Regions from separate parts of the Paenibacillus sp. 1-18 genome, predicted to be linked through region 2. Evidence: predicted binding sites of a transcription regulator. Region 2 holds the regulator's gene; the other holds the start of a gene.
What was found. The regulator CtsR, encoded in region 2, represses protease genes until heat stress. The targets are predictions, from matches to a motif close to ATGGTCAATAAAGGTCAAACA.
Positions count from the first base shown of each region.

Region 1 (9,019 bases), on a different contig from region 2:
GAAGCATGAGCACGGTGTGCTGCGCCAAAAGCGTCATTTACGAAAATGTCAGCCAGCTCAGCAAATTGCTTTGCCAGTTCAGGATCATTTTTCTCTTCTCCTGGATAGAAGCGTACATTTTCAAGCAACAGCACGTCACCGTTTTGCAGTTCAGCCACTTTTGCTTTAACAGCCTCACCAACTGCTTCGTCCACTTTAACAACAGGCTTTTTGAGCAGCTCAGACAAACGCACGCCAGCAGGAGTCAGACGCATGGATTCAACGACCTGACCTTTTGGACGTCCAAAGTGACTCGCCAGGATAACTTTTGCACCTTTTTCAATCAGGTAGTTAATTGTTGGCAAGGTTTCACGAATACGCTTGTCATCCGTAATTTTACCGTCCTCAACCGGAACGTTAAAATCTACACGAACAAACACCCGTTTTCCATTCAGTTCTATATCACGTACGCTCTTTTTGTTCATCTCCATATTCCTCCGCACCCTTTTAATTTTACGAAACAGGAATTTAAGGCACATTTTGATATATAAAGAGCGGAAACAATAACTGCTGTTTCCGCTCTATGATGTTGCTCGATAAGGAATTCTTATTTAGCCAATTTAGCGAAGTATTCCAACGTACGGATCAATTGTGCAGTGTAGGACATTTCATTGTCATACCAAGCTACAGTTTTAACCAGTTGTTTGTCGCCAACAGTCAGGACTTTAGTTTGAGTTGCATCAAACAAAGAACCGAAAGTCAGACCTTTGATGTCAGAAGAAACGATTTGATCTTCAGTGTATCCGTAAGTTTCAGGATCGGAAGCTTCTTTCATCGCTGCGTTGATTTCTTCAGCAGTTACGGTTTTCTCCAGAACTGTTACCAGCTCAGTCAGGGAACCTGTTGGTACTGGAACACGTTGAGCCGCGCCATCCAGTTTACCTTTCAACTCAGGGATAACCAGACCGATTGCTTTAGCAGCACCAGTTGTGTTAGGGATGATGTTTTCAGCTGCTGCGCGAGCACGACGGAAGTCACCTTTAGCATGTGGAGCATCCAAAGTGTTTTGGTCGCCAGTGTAAGCGTGAATTGTAGTCATCAAGCCTTCAACGATACCAAATTTGTCTTGCAGTGTTTTAGCCATAGGAGCCAGGCAGTTTGTTGTGCAAGAAGCACCGGAAATTACAGTTTCAGTTCCGTCCAGAATTTCATGGTTAACGTTGTAAACGACAGTTTTCATGTCGCCAGTAGCTGGAGCAGAGATAACAACTTTTTTAGCGCCGCCTTTCAAATGTTTCTCAGCAGCTTCTTTAGTTGTGAAGAAACCTGTGCATTCCAGAACGATGTCTACACCCAGGTCTCCCCAAGGCAGTTCTTCAGGGTTGCGGTTAGCCAGAACTTTAACTTCTTTACCGTTTACTTTGAAGAAGCCGTCATGTACTTCTACTTGTCCTTGGAAAGTACCTTGTGTTGTATCATATTTCAACAGATGTGCCAGCATTTTGGAATCTGTCAAGTCGTTGATTGCTACTACTTCAATACCTTCCACGTCTTGAATTCGGCGGAAAGCAAGGCGTCCAATACGTCCGAAACCGTTAATACCAACTTTAACTGTCATGAGTGAGTTCCTCCCAAAGTTCGTTTAGTTTATATATTCAAGACAGACCCGAAAGCCCGTCAAGACAACACAATTAATCAATCCATATTAACCTTTTAAATAACGGCTTACAATCTCGACAGCAGCGCCTTCGTCGGTGACAAGAATGTCTTCTTGCCCGAAGCGCAATACTGCATGAATAGCAGCCGCCTTGCTCTTGCCTCCAGCTACACCTAGCACCGTCTCCGTACGCCCAATGTCCTCCAAGCGGAGTCCAAGCGTCAGCATTCTGTGAACAACGACGCCGTCTTCGTTAAAATAATAACCAAACGATTCGGCAACCGCGCCTTCACTGCTGATCTGGGCAAAGGTTTCGGGGTCAAGCTTGCGTCTGTGGGCCATCGCTATGGCGTTGCCTATCCCGTGAATGATGATACGGCTCTCTCGAATCAGGCTTAATATATCCTGAATATTCGTATCCTCAAGCAAGGAGTTGTAAGCATGATTGCTGAGCAAATCCGGTACATGGAGCAGACGGTATTGAGCGCCGACTTTGCGAGCCATCGTGGAAGCAATAGTGTTAGCCTGCATTTCCATGCTCTCTCCCAAACCCCCGCGTGCCGGTACAAACCATCCGCCCTTAAGCGGGCCGTTAGCAGGTAATGTCAGTTGTTCCGCCACATCTGCAATTGTCGTGCCACCTGTTACAGCGACAACATCCTCGTCATCCATAACACTCAGCAGCGCCTTTGCACCAGCACGGCCCAGCTCCTGCTTCGCTAACGGTGAAGCATCCGAATCCCCTGGAACGACAACCACTTTCTCCAAACCATAGGCTTGACGAATCTGATCCTCCAATTGGGACAGGCCGAACAAGTCGTTCGCAATCGGCTCCAGCTGTTCCAGCAGATCCAGTCCTGCTTTGCTCACCTTCATGCCCACACTCTCAATCTCAATTAGCCCTTGGGCTTTAAGGAGATCGGTTTCGGCGCGCAGCACGCGCTCGGTCATATCCAGTGAAGCTGCCAGTGTTCTGCGTCCAATAACATCGGACAGCATGATCTGATGCAGGATCGTGTACCTTTTTTTCAAAACATCCATGAGGTCGGGCAGAAGCTGCTTCTGTATTTCTAATATCTTTCGCATGCTTTCCACTCCCGCACACTTCTAAGTTCTGTCTCTAAGCTATATCTCTGATTGGTCTTAAAACGTCCCGGGATAACTTTTTAAGTCCCACGTATATCTTAACCAATATTTGCTCCACATGCAAGTCTATCTGATCCTATATTTCTCAACTTTTTATGTGAATATGCGCACATAATAAAAGCTTGCAATTCAATGCCGTATATCATATAATCATCTTTGTTTCCAATTATCTGTGCGCCCGTGGTCCAACGGATATGACGTAGGCCTCCGGAGCCTGAGATCGAGGTTCGATTCCTCGCGGGCGCGCCATTTTAAATGAATGCTTTAATGCTTCTATATCATGTTTTAACCAATAAGAGCGCTGAGGGCTCTTTTTTTTGACCATTAGTTTGACTTTCTTTGACTTTTTGTTTGAAATTGTTTATCATGTGGTTAATACGGTAACAGTTTATAAAGTAGGGGCATGTAGATCGGCATGTCCACCAAATCCATTAACGATATTTAAGGGAGGTTTTTTGACGTGAGCTATGTTCCTATGGTAGTAGAGCAAAGTAACCGCGGCGAACGCGCCTATGACATTTATTCCAGACTGTTGAAGGATCGCATTATTTTGTTGGGCTCGGACGTCAATGACGTTGTAGCCAACTCTATTATTGCGCAAATGCTGTTTTTGGCTGCCGAAGATCCTGAAAAAGATATTCACTTGTATATTAACAGTCCTGGCGGTTCCATTACAGCCGGTATGGCCATTTTCGATACGATGCAATTCATTAAACCTGACGTGTCTACGATTTGTGTAGGTATGGCTGCTTCCATGGGTGCGTTCTTGCTGAACGCAGGTGCCAAAGGCAAACGTTTTGCTTTGCCGAACAGTGAAATTATGATTCACCAACCATTGGGTGGTGCACAAGGTCAGGCAACGGATATCGAAATCCGCGCTCGTCGCATTCTGAAAATGCGTGACAAATTGAACCGCATTCTCGCAGATCGCACAGGCCAGCCACTGGAACGCATTGAAAAAGACACAGACCGTGACTATTTCATGTCCGCTGATGATGCCAAGGAATACGGTATTATTGATAAAGTGCTAACCAGCTCTTCTCCAGACGGTGTATAAGAGAGGAAATTCATCGCTCGATAGCTGGTAAACGAAAAAGCTGCCCCGGATGTTCGTATCCGGTAGGCAGCTTTTTTGCTTTACTGTCCTGCAAAGGGCTTTCCGCCCTGAGGCAGCAATTGGGCAAACGAGTAGGTGAACTCTGGAATTCCATACGCGTATGGCGCATAATCATACAAACTAAACACGATTGTTATTCCACTGTTGGTCACATAAAAGTCCTGATCTGCCGCCAGCTCTTTAAATTTACCGAAAGCTTCGCCAGATTGAAGCGCATCAATTTTCTTCTTCAAATCAGCATTGAGGAACTTTTTGTAGTTCGGATTTGCCTTCAATACATCAGATAATTGCAGCAGTTTACCATCAGCAAGCGAGAACGTATATCCCTTACGTGCCGTCATGCCATGTGCGCCGCCTGTATACGAGTAATCCTGCATAATCACACTCAAAATACCATCCTTGTTATAGGCAACCGCAAAATCATTCCCAAACTCATACGGTCTTTCTGTTGTAGCCTCTCCCTCAGCCATCATCTTTTTGCCTGCTGCTAATACTCTGTCTGCTTGCTTTTTAAGCACACTGTTAATGGCCTGTTGAGCCTCAGGATTCAGCTGGCTGCCGCTGATTTGCGGGTACTTAATCTTGTAGGACACCTTCGCATTACTCGAAGCGGAAAGTGATTGGGACGCAATTTTGATTGGATTTAGCTGGCTTTTACTCAACGTTACTGTTTTTTGGGCTGCATTCCACTGTGCATCGATACCCAGATAGTCTTTCAACAGACCCATAGGAATGTATAGCTTCCCGGCAATCTGTTTGGCGTCCATGTTGCGCGTGCCGATTCCGTTCACATTGACATAGGTATCCGAGAAAGAAGAAATGATGTAAAGCTTGTTGTACCCGCTGCCTACGGTATATGTCGCTGTTTTGGCATCATAGCTCACCGAAATTCCCAGACTGTCGCGCAGTGCTGCTACTGGAATCAGTGTGCTTCCGTTTACCTGAACTCCTTTGGTCGCCAAGGTTTTGCCGTCCCATTGAATGGAGATTCCCGGTTGCTGTGGCGTAGCTTGCTGTTTGGTCAATGCTGCCTCAATATAAGAAACGGGAATAACTGCGGTTCCTACTAAAATTCCTGCTGCCAGGAGAGCGGAGCCCCATTTCTTCGTATGCTTGTTCATCGTAAGTATTCCTCCTGTGGTGGATCTGTATTATCTATGTGTTTTGATTGCTTTTCTTATTATATCTGTACCCTATTATATGTGGTTTACAATCTGTACACCCTCCGATTTCAATCTATACACCTAACACCCCTTAGCTATGACAGACTCATTACAAAATGGTTTCGATATACAAACAAAGCCAGCAAGCCAACCTGCACATGATGCAAGCCGCTTGTGGCTTCGTTTAACGTACTGTATTAGTTCATTTCGTATTGGGCCGATACCTGAACCTTCACTGTCACTTGACCAGACTGTATCTCTGTTCCATTCCCTGCGTCCAAAAGAGACTTGCTCATAGCAGTCTCACGTTGTGTGAATACTTGGGCTTCTCCGCCATCTACCGTCACATTTACCAAGCCTCCCAACCCACGTTTGGCTGCCTTTGCTACAGCACTGGCTTTAGATTGAGCGTTACTGAGCGCCTTGGCAATCGCTTCTTCTTCGTAGGTGGAAGGGTCTTCTACTGAAAAGCGTACATTATCCACGTTGTTCGCCCCGGAATTTGTAGCCTCATCCAGCAGTTGACCGATTTTATCCAGATCACGGTATTTAACGGAAAGTGTATGGTTGGCAATGAAGCCTTTGAGCTTCTGACCTTCTTTATCGTTGTAGATATAGTTAGGCTGCACGTAGAACTGGCTAGTCTGAATGTCGTCTGCACTAATGCTCCATTTTTCTTTCAGCAATTGTGTAACCTTGTTTATTTTCGTGGCATTGGCTTTTTGAGCAGCGGCCGCTGTATTTCCTTCCGATTGCACACCGATGGAAAGATAAGCAATATCGGGCTTAGCCAGTATTTCACCGCTTCCGCTCACATTTATTACACTATTCACCGTCGCGGCTGTTGATGCGGCATAAGCACGATCTGCTCCTGTCCACAATCCTCCAGCTACTCCCCCGGCCAATAATGCTCCTGTGAGAACTGCTGTACTTACTATTTTTGTCCAATGTCTCATCGTATCCAACCTCTTTCTTGAAAATGTTTGTATCTTCCAGACGGAAAGGACGAAAAAAGGTTGCAGTCAAGCATTCGCATTCCAAAATAAAGGATCAGCACGGAATATAAATTAGGTGTAGGTTGGACTAATTCCAGTTGGCATATTCAACAAAACGTTACTTATAGAGCTTTACAAAGATAAACAGCTTTTCGGAAAAACATCTAATTTTTTTACGGATATAAAAAAAGCCCCGAGGGGCTTTTCACGAAAGAGCGTATACCGTATCACAAATATAAACAGTCGCTTACTGGTTTTCCAGCTCTACTTTACTAACCAGACTTACTAAAGCGTTTACAGCCTGTTCGGCGTCCGCACCTTCAGCACTAATATTAATTTCAGTACCTGTACTGATGGCAAGACTCATAATACCCATGATGCTCTTGGCATTAACCTTTTTGTCTTCTTTTTCCACAAAAATCTCAGATGAATATTTATTCGCTTCCTGTACGAATAACGCAGCAGGTCTGGCGTGCAGTCCTGTTTTCAAGCGTACGACTACCGGATGTTTTGACATGTCAGCTTACCCCCTCATCAAATAAATCTGGACACTACTTACTCCATTTTATTTATCACATTATAACATTAACCTGGGACAGACACTAGAAAAAAAACTAATTAAAGCGGCAAAAAGCCCCAAGGACATTCTTTTTTACGGAATCAGGCCATTTTCTCCCCTGATTTTGTCCGCCATCTCGTCAATTTTGCGAAGACGGTGATTTACACCGGATTTACTAACGACCCCTTTGAGCATTTCCCCGACTTCTTTCAAGTTCAAATCAGGATGGGCCAGTCTGATTTCCGCCACTTCACGCAGCTTGTCCGGCAAGGTCTCCAGACCAACTTCCCTCTCCAGCAGCTTGATGTTCTCAATTTGCCGAACTGCAGCGCCGATCGTCTTGTTCAAATTGGCTGTTTCGCAATTGACAATACGATTTACGGAGTTGCGCATATCGCGCATAATACGTACATCCTCGAATTTGAACAAGGCTTGATGCGCTCCAATGATGCTGAGCAGTTCAATGATCTTCTCGCCTTCCTTGATGTAGAGAATAAACCCTTTTTTTCTCTCAATACAGCGGGCATTCAGATGAAACTCATTCGCAAGATCTACCAGGGCCTGACAATGCTCCTCATACATCGAGGAAATCTCAAGATGGTAAGATGATCCCTCCGGGTTGTTTACAGAGCCACCAGCCATAAAGGCGCCCCGCAGATAAGCCCGCTTACAACAGTTTTTCCGAATGATCTCCCGATTAATCCCGTCCGTGAACAAGAAGCCTTCTGATACGATGTACAAATCCTTCAGCAGCTCTTGTACACCGTTAGGAATACGGACAATGTACACATTGTTTTTTTTCAAGCGCATTTTTTTCCGTACAAGCAGTTCAATGTGAAGCTGAAAATGCTTTTTGATCAAGGAGTAAATCCGCCTTGCAATCGCGGCATTTTCTGTGGACACGTCCAATATCACCCTTTTATTCGACAGTTGCACGGATCCGAGCATACGTATAAGCGCAGACAGCTCCGCTTTTTCACAGCAGGGCTGACTTTCAATCATTGTAAGCTCTTTTTTCGTTTGTGCCGCAAAGGACAAGGGACTCACCTCCTTCTTAATATCCAGTTTTGTACTAATTGATAAATGTGCTGGCTTAGTTTGTCTGCATCATGCCGTAAATACGTGCGGAACAGAACTAACGTATCTGCCACTACTTTATATCCCCGGTCATTCAGTTCGCCCATGTCGACTTGAACTGGCTTGGCTCCCTGCTCGGCATACATTTCCTGCACTTGAGGCGGGATTTCCCCGTTATTCACAATGACATAGTCGAAGAGATGGTGGCCTACATGCTCGTAAATAGCCTGCAGGTGATCTCCCACCGTATAGCCATCGGTTTCACCCGGCTGGGTCATGACATTGCAGACAAATATTTTGATAGCATCGGATTTCACTACAGCCTCAGCGAGCTTGGGTACGAGCAGATTGGGTAAAATACTGGTATACAAACTTCCGGGGCCAATCAGAATCGCATCGGCTTCATTAATGGCCTCTACAGCCTCAGGCAACGGCTCCACGTGAGTCGGTTCAAGAAAAACACGTTTGATTCTGCCGCCCGCTTCCGGGATTTTGGACTCCCCGGTAACAACCGTGCCATCCTCCATTTCGGCACTTAACACAACACCTTCTTCGGCTGCCGGCAGTACACGCCCCCGGACAGCAAACACACGGCTAAGCTCACGCACCGCCGTTACAAAATCACCTGATATATCGGTCATCGCTGCCAAAATCAGATTGCCCAAACTATGGCCTGATAATCCTGATCCTGCACCGAAACGGTATTTTAGCATATCTGACATCACTGGTTCTACGTCAGCCAAGGCAGTCAGCACATTGCGGATGTCCCCTGGAGGGGGCATCTGCAGCTCACTGCGCAATATCCCGGAGCTTCCGCCATCGTCAGCGACTGTAACAATAGCCGTAATATCCAGTGGCTTTTGCTTCAAGCCCCGCAGCATGACAGACAAGCCGGTTCCCCCGCCCATAACAACAATACGCGGGCGCTCCCGTTGTGATCCGGTCTCTTTCATCATTTCACCTCATTAGTGCCGGTCCCGATCAGCATCCCGATGCGAAACAGAAACGGACTCTGTCTCGCTGGCACCCAGCATTTTTCCTAAATATTCCGATATCGCAACAGAACGATGCTTACCGCCGGTACAGCCAATACCGATAATCACCTGACTCTTGCCTTCTTTACGGTATTGTGGAATCAAAAAATGCAACATATCCAGCAGCTTGGTCAGGAAAGCCTGAGTCTCAGGCCATTTCATAACATAATCATATACATCGCTATCCTGTCCCGTATGGGGGCGAAGCTGGTCCACATAGTGAGGATTGGGTAGGAAGCGCACATCGAATACAAGATCGGCATCAATGGGAATACCATATTTAAAGCCAAAA
Region 1 is NZ_ASSB01000229.1:9,601-18,619, reverse strand. It holds gene L693_RS0114295 (phosphoglycerate kinase) at 1-464, opposite strand, end outside; gene gap (type I glyceraldehyde-3-phosphate dehydrogenase) at 587-1,597, opposite strand; gene L693_RS0114285 (sugar-binding transcriptional regulator) at 1,685-2,722, opposite strand; tRNA gene L693_RS0114280 (tRNA-Arg) at 2,957-3,031, shown strand; gene clpP (ATP-dependent Clp endopeptidase proteolytic subunit ClpP) at 3,243-3,839, shown strand; gene L693_RS0114270 (PdaC/SigV domain-containing protein) at 3,920-5,020, opposite strand; gene L693_RS0114265 (SIMPL domain-containing protein) at 5,260-6,018, opposite strand; gene L693_RS0114260 (HPr family phosphocarrier protein) at 6,305-6,574, opposite strand; gene whiA (DNA-binding protein WhiA) at 6,710-7,654, opposite strand; gene L693_RS0114250 (gluconeogenesis factor YvcK family protein) at 7,660-8,646, opposite strand; gene rapZ (RNase adapter RapZ) at 8,659-9,019, opposite strand, start outside.
Region 1: the regulator CtsR is predicted to act here: its motif matches at 3,109-3,129, upstream of clpP (ATP-dependent Clp endopeptidase proteolytic subunit ClpP).

Region 2 (9,019 bases):
AAAGAAAAGGCTTTGCGACACTCTAAGTGCACAATCTTTTTTATGGAGACATAAGTATACGAGCGAGGTGACGAAGGCTATGGAGATCAGACAATTACAACGGGAGGAATTTGAAGTTGCTATTGAATTATCCCAATATGCTTTTCAGTTTACAATGTCCCCGGAGGATCTGGAGAAATCCAAGAAAAAGTTCAAGCCAGAACAAACATGGGGCATATTCGATGGACATGACTTGAATGCTAAGCTGACTTTGCTACCTTTGCAGGTATACATACATGGTCAGGTTTTTGAGATGGGTGGCATTGCTGGTGTGGCAACGTGGCCAGAAAAGCGTCGTGGAGGCATGGTTTCACGTTTGTTGACACATGCGCTTAAAGAGATGAAGTCTACTGGACAAAGCCTTTCTTTTCTGCACCCATTCTCCTTTGCCTTCTATCGTAAATTTGGATGGGAAACGTATGTTGAGTACAAAAAGTATGTTATCCCGATTGATAAATTTCCTGCTAAGCTTAAAACAGAAGGCATAGTCAAGCGGGATATTAAAGATATTTCTGAACTGAACCAAGTGTATCAAGCGTATGCTTCGTCTTATAATGGCACGCTGGTACGGGATAAGGAATGGTGGCAAGAACGGATTTTAAATGAGAACTACCGAACCGCAGTTTATTACTCAGAAGCAGGTAATCCTCAGGGATATGCGCTATACAAAATTGAAGATAAGCAGTTGAATTGCGATGAATTGATATATGAGAATGAAACGGCGCGTCGGGCTTTATGGACTTATTTTGCAAATCATGATTACATGATAACCCAAGGTAAATTTATTTACGTTCCGGCAGATGACAATCTGCCATTTTTACTCGATGATCCGCGAATTCAACAGGAAACGCTGCCTTATTTTATGGGACGAATTGTGGATGCAGCTGCTTTTGTCGAAAAATATCCCTTTAAAGCAATTGGAGTGGAAACACGCTTGACCTTAAATTTGTCAGATCATTATGCTCCATGGAATGAAGGAGTATGGACATTAACGATAAACTCTGAAGGACGAGGATATTTAGAGAGAGTAGATACAAGCAGTTCTTCTGAAAACAACATAGCAGTTGACTTGAGTGTTGGCATCCAATCGCTGACGACCCTAATGCTTGGCTATCAGCGCGCTGATGATCTATATAAGTGGGGGCGTATTGAAGGACGCAGTGAGTCTATGTCTGCATTGAAACGTGTAGTACCAGTAAAACAGACGTTTTTGTTGGATTTTTTCTAATCCTGGCCTAGACTTTATTCGAGAAAATGGGTGGCGTTGGCGAGGGTAAGCACGATTCGTCTATACAAGTAGCACGGGAGTAGCAGGATGGGTTTTTTCAGGACTCTTTCCAGAATGGGGAGAGTTTTTTTCTTACATTGTATAAAACATAATTAGATTGCGAAAAATGGTATTGACCCCTTGGCAAAAATGAAAAATATGCTATAATGTGAATATAGTCAAAGAAAGTCAAAGTCAATTAAACCTAGTGTGATCCATTAGAAGGTAATGATGCTGATTGACTGGCCGTATTGAGTATTTTGACAGCAAAGAAGCTAAACAGGATTGAAATCATTTGTGGATAGTCAGTAGCTGCTCTTATAAACATAAGAGAAGTGTATGATTTATCGCAAGTATAGGTCACACTAGAGACTAAACGGCACGTTTTCAAGAGATGCAGCAGGGTGAAAAAGTCCTGATACAGCTTAGATTCGTGACTTTACCGTTTGGTTAAGTTCAATATACGGCGGACTCTGTGGAGCGTGAAATGTACTTGAATACTTGCGTTTCCGTTAGTGGAGGATGAATGAAATGCGCAATGTTTCCGATATTATTGAACAATATTTGAAGAACATATTGCTTGAAAGTCCCCAAGGCTTAGTGGAGATTCAGCGCAATGATTTGGCTGACCGTTTTTCTTGCGTGCCGTCGCAAATCAACTATGTTATTAGTACCCGTTTTACGCTGGAAAAGGGCTATGTGGTGGAAAGTAAGCGTGGTGGTGGGGGCTACATTCGCATTCAACGAATTCAGTTGCCTGCACAGCATGCGATACACACACATCTTCATCAGAGCATCGGGGAGGAAATTAGCCAATCGGCGGCAGAAGGACTGATTTATCAGTTGGAGGAAGCTCATTTTCTAAGCAAAAGGGAAGCGAGTTTAATGAAGGCCGCTTTATCGAGGGACACCTTATTGCTGAAGCTCCCCTATCGTGACCAGCTGCGGGCAAGGTTGCTTAAGGCTATGCTGTTCTCGTTGCTGGCGACCAAATAGTCAGTAGCCATAACCAGTAAATAGAGATTTACGATTCAGATGTAGGGATTTGTGAAAATCCAGACGTTGAAGGAGGTGCTTTTATGCTGTGCCAGGAATGTAATATGCGGCCGGCAACTTTGCATTTCACCAAAATTGTGAACGGCGAAAAGACAGAGTTTCATATTTGTGAGACATGTGCGAAGGAAAAAGGGGAAATACTCCCTGGAACACCCAATGGTTTTTCGATTCATAGCTTATTGTCGGGGATGCTGGATTTTGACTCCAGCACCAAGAGCCAGTCTTCAGGTCACAATGGTCCACAAAATTTGCAATGCAAGGATTGTGGCATGACCTATACACAGTTTAGCAAGCTGGGGCGTTTTGGGTGCCCGTCGTGCTATCAATATTTTGACAGTCGTCTGGACCCTCTGTTCAAACGTGTGCATGGCAGTACAGGTCATGTGGGTAAAGTTCCGGTCCGGACTGGAGGCCGTCTGAAGGTTAAACGGCAAATTGATGATTTGAAAAAAGAGATGCAACAGCATATTGTACAGGAAGAATTCGAGGCAGCTGCTGAGCTTAGGGATCAAATCAGAAAGCTTGAAAAGGAAATGACTGAAGAGTAAAGTTTGTGAAGAGTAGGAGGGAATGCGTGATGCCCAATATCCGATTTACGGAAAAGCCGCTAAGTGATTGGATGCGTGGTGATGCTGCGGATTCGGAGATTGTCATTAGTAGCCGGGTAAGAATTGCGCGTAACTTGCAACATCTGCCTTTTCCCATGCTTGCTACCAATCAGCAGTCGGAAGAAGTGCTTCAACGCTTGACGGATATCCTTCAGTATGATGATTTGGGTCGTTTTGGTACTTTCCATACCTTGAAAATATCCGAGTTGGATGAGATCGACAAGCAGGTACTGGTTGAGAAGCATTTGATTAGTCCTAATCTGGCGAACGAATCTCGTAACGGTGCTGTGTTGATTAGTGATGATGAATCGGTTAGTGTTATGATAAACGAAGAGGATCATCTGCGTATTCAGTGCTTATATCCGGGATGTCAGGTTAGAGAAGCTTGGGAACGAGCTATGATTATTGATGATGCATTTGAAGCGCATGTTGATTATGCATTTGATGATCGGAGAGGTTTTCTGACCAGTTGTCCGACAAATGTTGGCACAGGTATGAGAGCTTCGGTGATGATGCATCTGCCCGCATTAGTCATGACTCACCAAATCAATCGTATATTGTCCGCTGTTTCACAGGTAGGTCTTACGGTTCGTGGCATTTATGGTGAAGGCAGCGAAGCGGTCGGTAATTTGTTTCAGATTTCTAATCAGATTACATTAGGACAAACCGAAGCGGAAATTATTGAAAATCTACATGGCGTGGTGCTGCAGATTATAGAGCACGAGCGTTCTGCCAGAGAACGGCTGATGAATGAGTCCATGTTGCGAATTACAGATCGGGTGATGCGTTCATTCGGTATTTTGTCATATGCAGCAGTGCTGGATTCAAAGGAGGCTGCGCAGCGGCTGTCCGATGTACGTCTCGGCGTGGATTTAGGGATTTTGGAGCGTCCATCCATCGCAGCGATGAATGAACTGAATGTGATGACGCAGCCTGGATTCCTGCAAAAGAGCTTTGGCGATAAAATGAACACCGGTGAGCGCGATATGTACCGGGCGAAGCTGATCCGGCAAAAATTAGGCACAACCCTTTAATATATAGTTTTATCTGAAATACACACTGTGGAGGTGCAGGATATATGATGTTTGGAAGATTTACGGAACGTGCACAAAAAGTGCTTGCCTTGGCCCAGGAAGAAGCTGTTCGATTGGGACATAACAACATTGGTACAGAGCACATTTTGCTCGGCCTCATTCGTGAAGGTGAAGGAATAGCAGCCAAAGCCTTGATCGGTTTAGGGCTGGGACTGGAAAAAATCCAGGATGAAGTGGAGACGCTTATTGGACGCGGTCAAGAGCAACCGACGAACATTGCCTATACTCCTCGCGCCAAAAAGGTCATCGAGCTGTCTATGGATGAAGCGCGTAAACTGGGTCATACCTATGTGGGCACAGAACATATTTTGCTCGGTCTCATTCGTGAAGGTGAAGGCGTAGCGGCCCGTGTACTGAACAATCTGGGCATCAGTCTGAATAAAGCGCGTCAGCAAGTGCTCCAATTGCTAGGCAGCAGCGAGGCGGTTTCCAGCCATCACGGCGCTCCGACTAATGTCAGCACACCAACCCTGGATAGCTTGGCACGCGATCTGACGGCATCTGCGAAGGAAAATAACCTGGACCCTGTTATTGGGCGCAGCAAGGAGATTGAGCGCGTCATTCAGGTGCTCAGCCGCCGTACAAAGAACAATCCGGTTCTGATCGGGGAGCCTGGGGTAGGTAAAACAGCGATTGCCGAGGGATTGGCACAAAAAATTATTGCCAATGAGATTCCTGAAACGCTGCGTGACAAACGCGTAATGACACTCGACATGGGCTCTGTGGTAGCAGGCACCAAGTATCGTGGTGAATTTGAGGATCGTTTGAAAAAAATTATGGACGAGATTCGTCAAGCTGGAAACATCGTATTGTTCATTGATGAGCTGCATACGCTGATTGGTGCTGGTGGAGCGGAAGGAGCAATTGATGCCTCCAACATCCTGAAGCCTGCATTGGCACGTGGCGAACTGCAATGCATCGGTGCAACAACGCTGGATGAATATCGCAAATATATTGAGAAGGATGCTGCTTTGGAGCGTCGTTTCCAACCGATTACTGTGGATCAGCCTTCTCCGGAAGAAGCGATTCAAATTTTGTATGGTCTGCGCGACCGTTACGAAGCGCATCACCGTGTGAAGATCACGGATGAGGCAATTGAAGCGGCAGTAAGATTGTCGGACCGTTATATCACCGACCGCTTCCTGCCGGATAAGGCGATTGACCTTATTGACGAAGCAGGCTCCAAGGTAAGGCTAAATTCCTACACCGTACCGCCAAACCTGAAGCAACTGGAAAACCGTCTCGAAGATATCCGTAAGGAAAAGGATTCGGCGGTACAAAGCCAGGAGTTTGAAAAGGCAGCAGCGTTGCGTGATACAGAGCAAAAAATTCGTGAAGAGCTGGATGTTACGAAAAACCAATGGAAAGAACAACAGGGTCGCACAGATTCCGAAGTTACACCGGAGGATATCGCTCAGGTCGTTGCAATCTGGACAGGTGTTCCAGTCAGCAAGCTGAAAGAGGAAGAAACACACCGCTTGCTGAATATGGAACAGTTGTTGCATGAACGGGTTATTGGTCAGGACGAAGCTGTTAAGGCAGTAAGCCGCGCTATTCGCCGGGCACGTGCGGGACTGAAAGATCCGAAGCGTCCGATCGGCTCCTTTATTTTCCTCGGTCCAACTGGAGTTGGTAAAACAGAACTGGCACGCGCACTAGCTGAATCTATGTTCGGAGATGAAAATGCGGTTATCCGTATCGATATGTCCGAATATATGGAGAAGCACTCCACGTCCCGTCTGGTAGGAGCGCCTCCAGGGTATGTTGGATATGAAGAAGGTGGCCAACTGACTGAGAAGGTACGTCGTAAGCCATACTCTGTTGTGTTGCTGGATGAGATTGAAAAAGCACATCCAGAGGTGTTCAATATTCTGCTGCAAGTGCTGGAAGATGGACGTCTGACGGATTCCAAAGGCCGTGTTGTTGACTTCCGCAACACACTCATTATTTTGACATCCAACGTCGGTGCACAGGCGATTAAACGTAACTCCACGCTTGGCTTTACAGCCGTTGTAGACGCTGGAGCGGATTACGATAACATGAAGGGTAAAGTGATGGATGAACTGAAGAAAAGCTTCCGTCCTGAGTTCTTGAACCGGATTGATGAAATTATCGTTTTCCATTCTCTCGAAGAAAAACATATCGCCGAAATCGTGTCACTCATGTCTGAGGAGCTGCGTAAGCGTCTGAATGAGTACGAGGTGGACTTTGAACTGACAGACAAGGCTAAGACATTCCTTGCGAAGGAAGGCTTTGATCCAGCTTACGGTGCGCGTCCATTGCGTCGTGCAATTCAGAAGCATATAGAAGATCGTCTGTCCGAGGAACTGTTGACTGGAAATATTACTAAAGGTGATTCTCTGATGATTGATGAGGAGAACGGTGCATTGACAGTTACGAAAAAGGATAACGTATCCGCGAAGTCCTAAAACGTTTTACTAAATAAAGCAGTACAGAAGGGTGTCTCGCAGGCTGGAAGGCTATTGCGAAGGCACCCTTTTTGTGTATAGAACGCTACGGAATGGTTGGGTAAATGCTTTGGAAAAGTTTGTGATATCGCTTTACGTCCGCCAAGCTTCAATGGTAAACTTTTATTGATACAGCTCTTTCCGGGCTGTATCAAGATAAATTTGACATCATTTGTCGTCAATAAGGAGCCAGGGATCAAAGTATGGCTAAAGTGAAAACTAAATTTTCCTGTACGGAATGCGGTTATGAATCGCCCAAATGGTACGGAAAATGTCCTGGATGTCAGGCGTGGAATTCCATGGTGGAAGAAACGGAAAGCGTTGTAAAAACTCAAGGAATGGGTTCTCCCCTTCTTACTCATAGCACAAAAGATAAGCCGCTCCCCATTATTGAGGTAGAGAGTGGCAAAGAAGCACGAATTTTGACGGGAATTGGCGAATTGAATCGTGTGCTTGGCGGAGGCGTAGTGCCGGGGTCCCTCGTTCTGGTGGGCGGTGATCCGGGGATTGGTAAATCTACGCTGATGCTACAAACCTCTAATGAGCTCGCTTTAACCGGTTTGAAGGTGCTGTACGTGTCTGGTGAGGAGTCGGTTCGTCAAACGAAGCTGCGCGCAGACCGACTGGGTGCCTTGTCTCCCAATTTGTACGTATTATGTGAGACGAATTTGGAGACGATTGAAGAAGCAGTGGACAGCTTGAAGCCCGAATTTTTGGTGATAGACTCTATTCAGACCGTATATTTGCCGGAGGTGACAAGTGCGCCAGGAAGTGTGGCTCAGGTCCGAGAGTGTACCTCACGCTTTATGCGAATTGCCAAGGGACTAGGGATTGCTACGGTGCTGGTAGGACATGTGACCAAGGAAGGGGCAATTGCAGGCCCACGTCTGTTGGAGCATATGGTCGATTGCGTGCTTTATTTTGAAGGAGAGCGTCATCATACGTATCGGCTGCTGCGTGCAGTTAAGAACCGTTTCGGTTCTACGAATGAAATCGGCATTTTTGAAATGGCTGAGAGTGGCTTGCGTGAGGTAGCGAATCCTTCTGAGCTTTTCCTGTCTGAACGACCACTAGGGGTGGCTGGTTCCACTGTTGTAGCCAGTGTGGAAGGAACCAGACCTGTGCTGGTCGAACTGCAGGCGCTGATTGCGGCCACGCATTTTCCTTCTCCACGCCGAATGGGTACAGGAATCGACCATCATCGGATGGGATTAATTATAGCCGTGCTGGAAAAACGGATGGGCATGTTTTTGCAAAACCAGGATGCTTATCTCAACGTAGCCGGCGGCGTGAAGCTGGATGAGCCCGCGGTGGATTTGGCTATAGCGGTGAGCATTGCTTCCAGTTTCCGGGACGCTCCTACCAAGCCGTACGATGTAATTTTTGGTGAAGTGGGGCTGACAGGCGAGGTGCGAGCTGTATCCCGAGCAGAGCAGCGAGTGCGGGAAGCGGAGAAACTGGGTTTCAAACGGGTGATCATGCCAGAGAAAAGCCTGAAGGGCTGGACACATCCGAAAGGGATACAAATTATAGGAGTAGCAACGGTGGCAGATGCACTGGCAGCCGCATTAGATTAGGGGGCAATGAGAATGAAAGAAGCGAGCCAACTGGATAAAATGAACGATTTGCTGCGGCTTGTGGCACCGGGAACTCCCTTTCGCGATGGATTGGAAAACGTTTTACGTGCTAAAACGGGTGCTCTTCTGGTCGTTGGCTATAGCCCGGAAGTAATGGAAGTCGTGGATGGCGGGTTCTCTATCAACTGTGATTTTTCGCCGAACTATTTATATGAATTGGCTAAAATGGATGGCGCAATCATATTGAGCGAAGATTTGAAGCGGATTTTATACGCAAATACGCAATTAATTCCTGACTCTTCTATTTCGTCGATTGAAACAGGGATTCGACACCGGACAGCAGAGCGAGTTGCAAAGCAGACAGGCAAGCTCGTTGTGTCCATTTCCCAGCGGCGTAATATTATTACGTTGTATCAGGGAACGCTGCGCTATGCGCTCAAGGAAATCGGAGTCATCTTAACGAAGGCCAATCAGGCAATTCAGACACTAGAAAAATATAGATCGGTGTTGGGTCAAGCCTCGACGAATTTGACAGCATCTGAATTCGAAGAGCTGGTAACCATGCCGGAGGTCGTTAATGTTATCCAACGGATTGAAATGGTGCTGCGCATTAAAATGGAAATCAAACGATTTATTAATGAGCTCGGAAATGAAGGCCGACTCATCAGCATGCAGATGGAGGAGCTTGTCAGCAATATAGAGGAAGAAGCCTGGTTGCTGTACAAGGATTATGCTAAAGACGACAGCGACGAGAAAATCCGTGAGATTATACTTGGACTCAAGCGATCTACGGACGACGAGTTGCTGGATGTTAATCATATCGTACGTTTACTGGGTTACCCGTCTTCTGCTGCAACATCAGAGGAGTATATTGCTGCACGCGGGTATCGGGTGCTGAACAAGATACCAC
Region 2 is NZ_ASSB01000020.1:52,803-61,821, reverse strand. It holds gene L693_RS0101250 (GNAT family N-acetyltransferase) at 80-1,267, shown strand; gene L693_RS0101245 (CtsR family transcriptional regulator) at 1,838-2,302, shown strand; gene L693_RS0101240 (UvrB/UvrC motif-containing protein) at 2,386-2,910, shown strand; gene L693_RS0101235 (protein arginine kinase) at 2,940-4,004, shown strand; gene clpC (ATP-dependent protease ATP-binding subunit ClpC) at 4,049-6,493, shown strand; gene radA (DNA repair protein RadA) at 6,736-8,109, shown strand; gene disA (DNA integrity scanning diadenylate cyclase DisA) at 8,122-9,019, shown strand, end outside.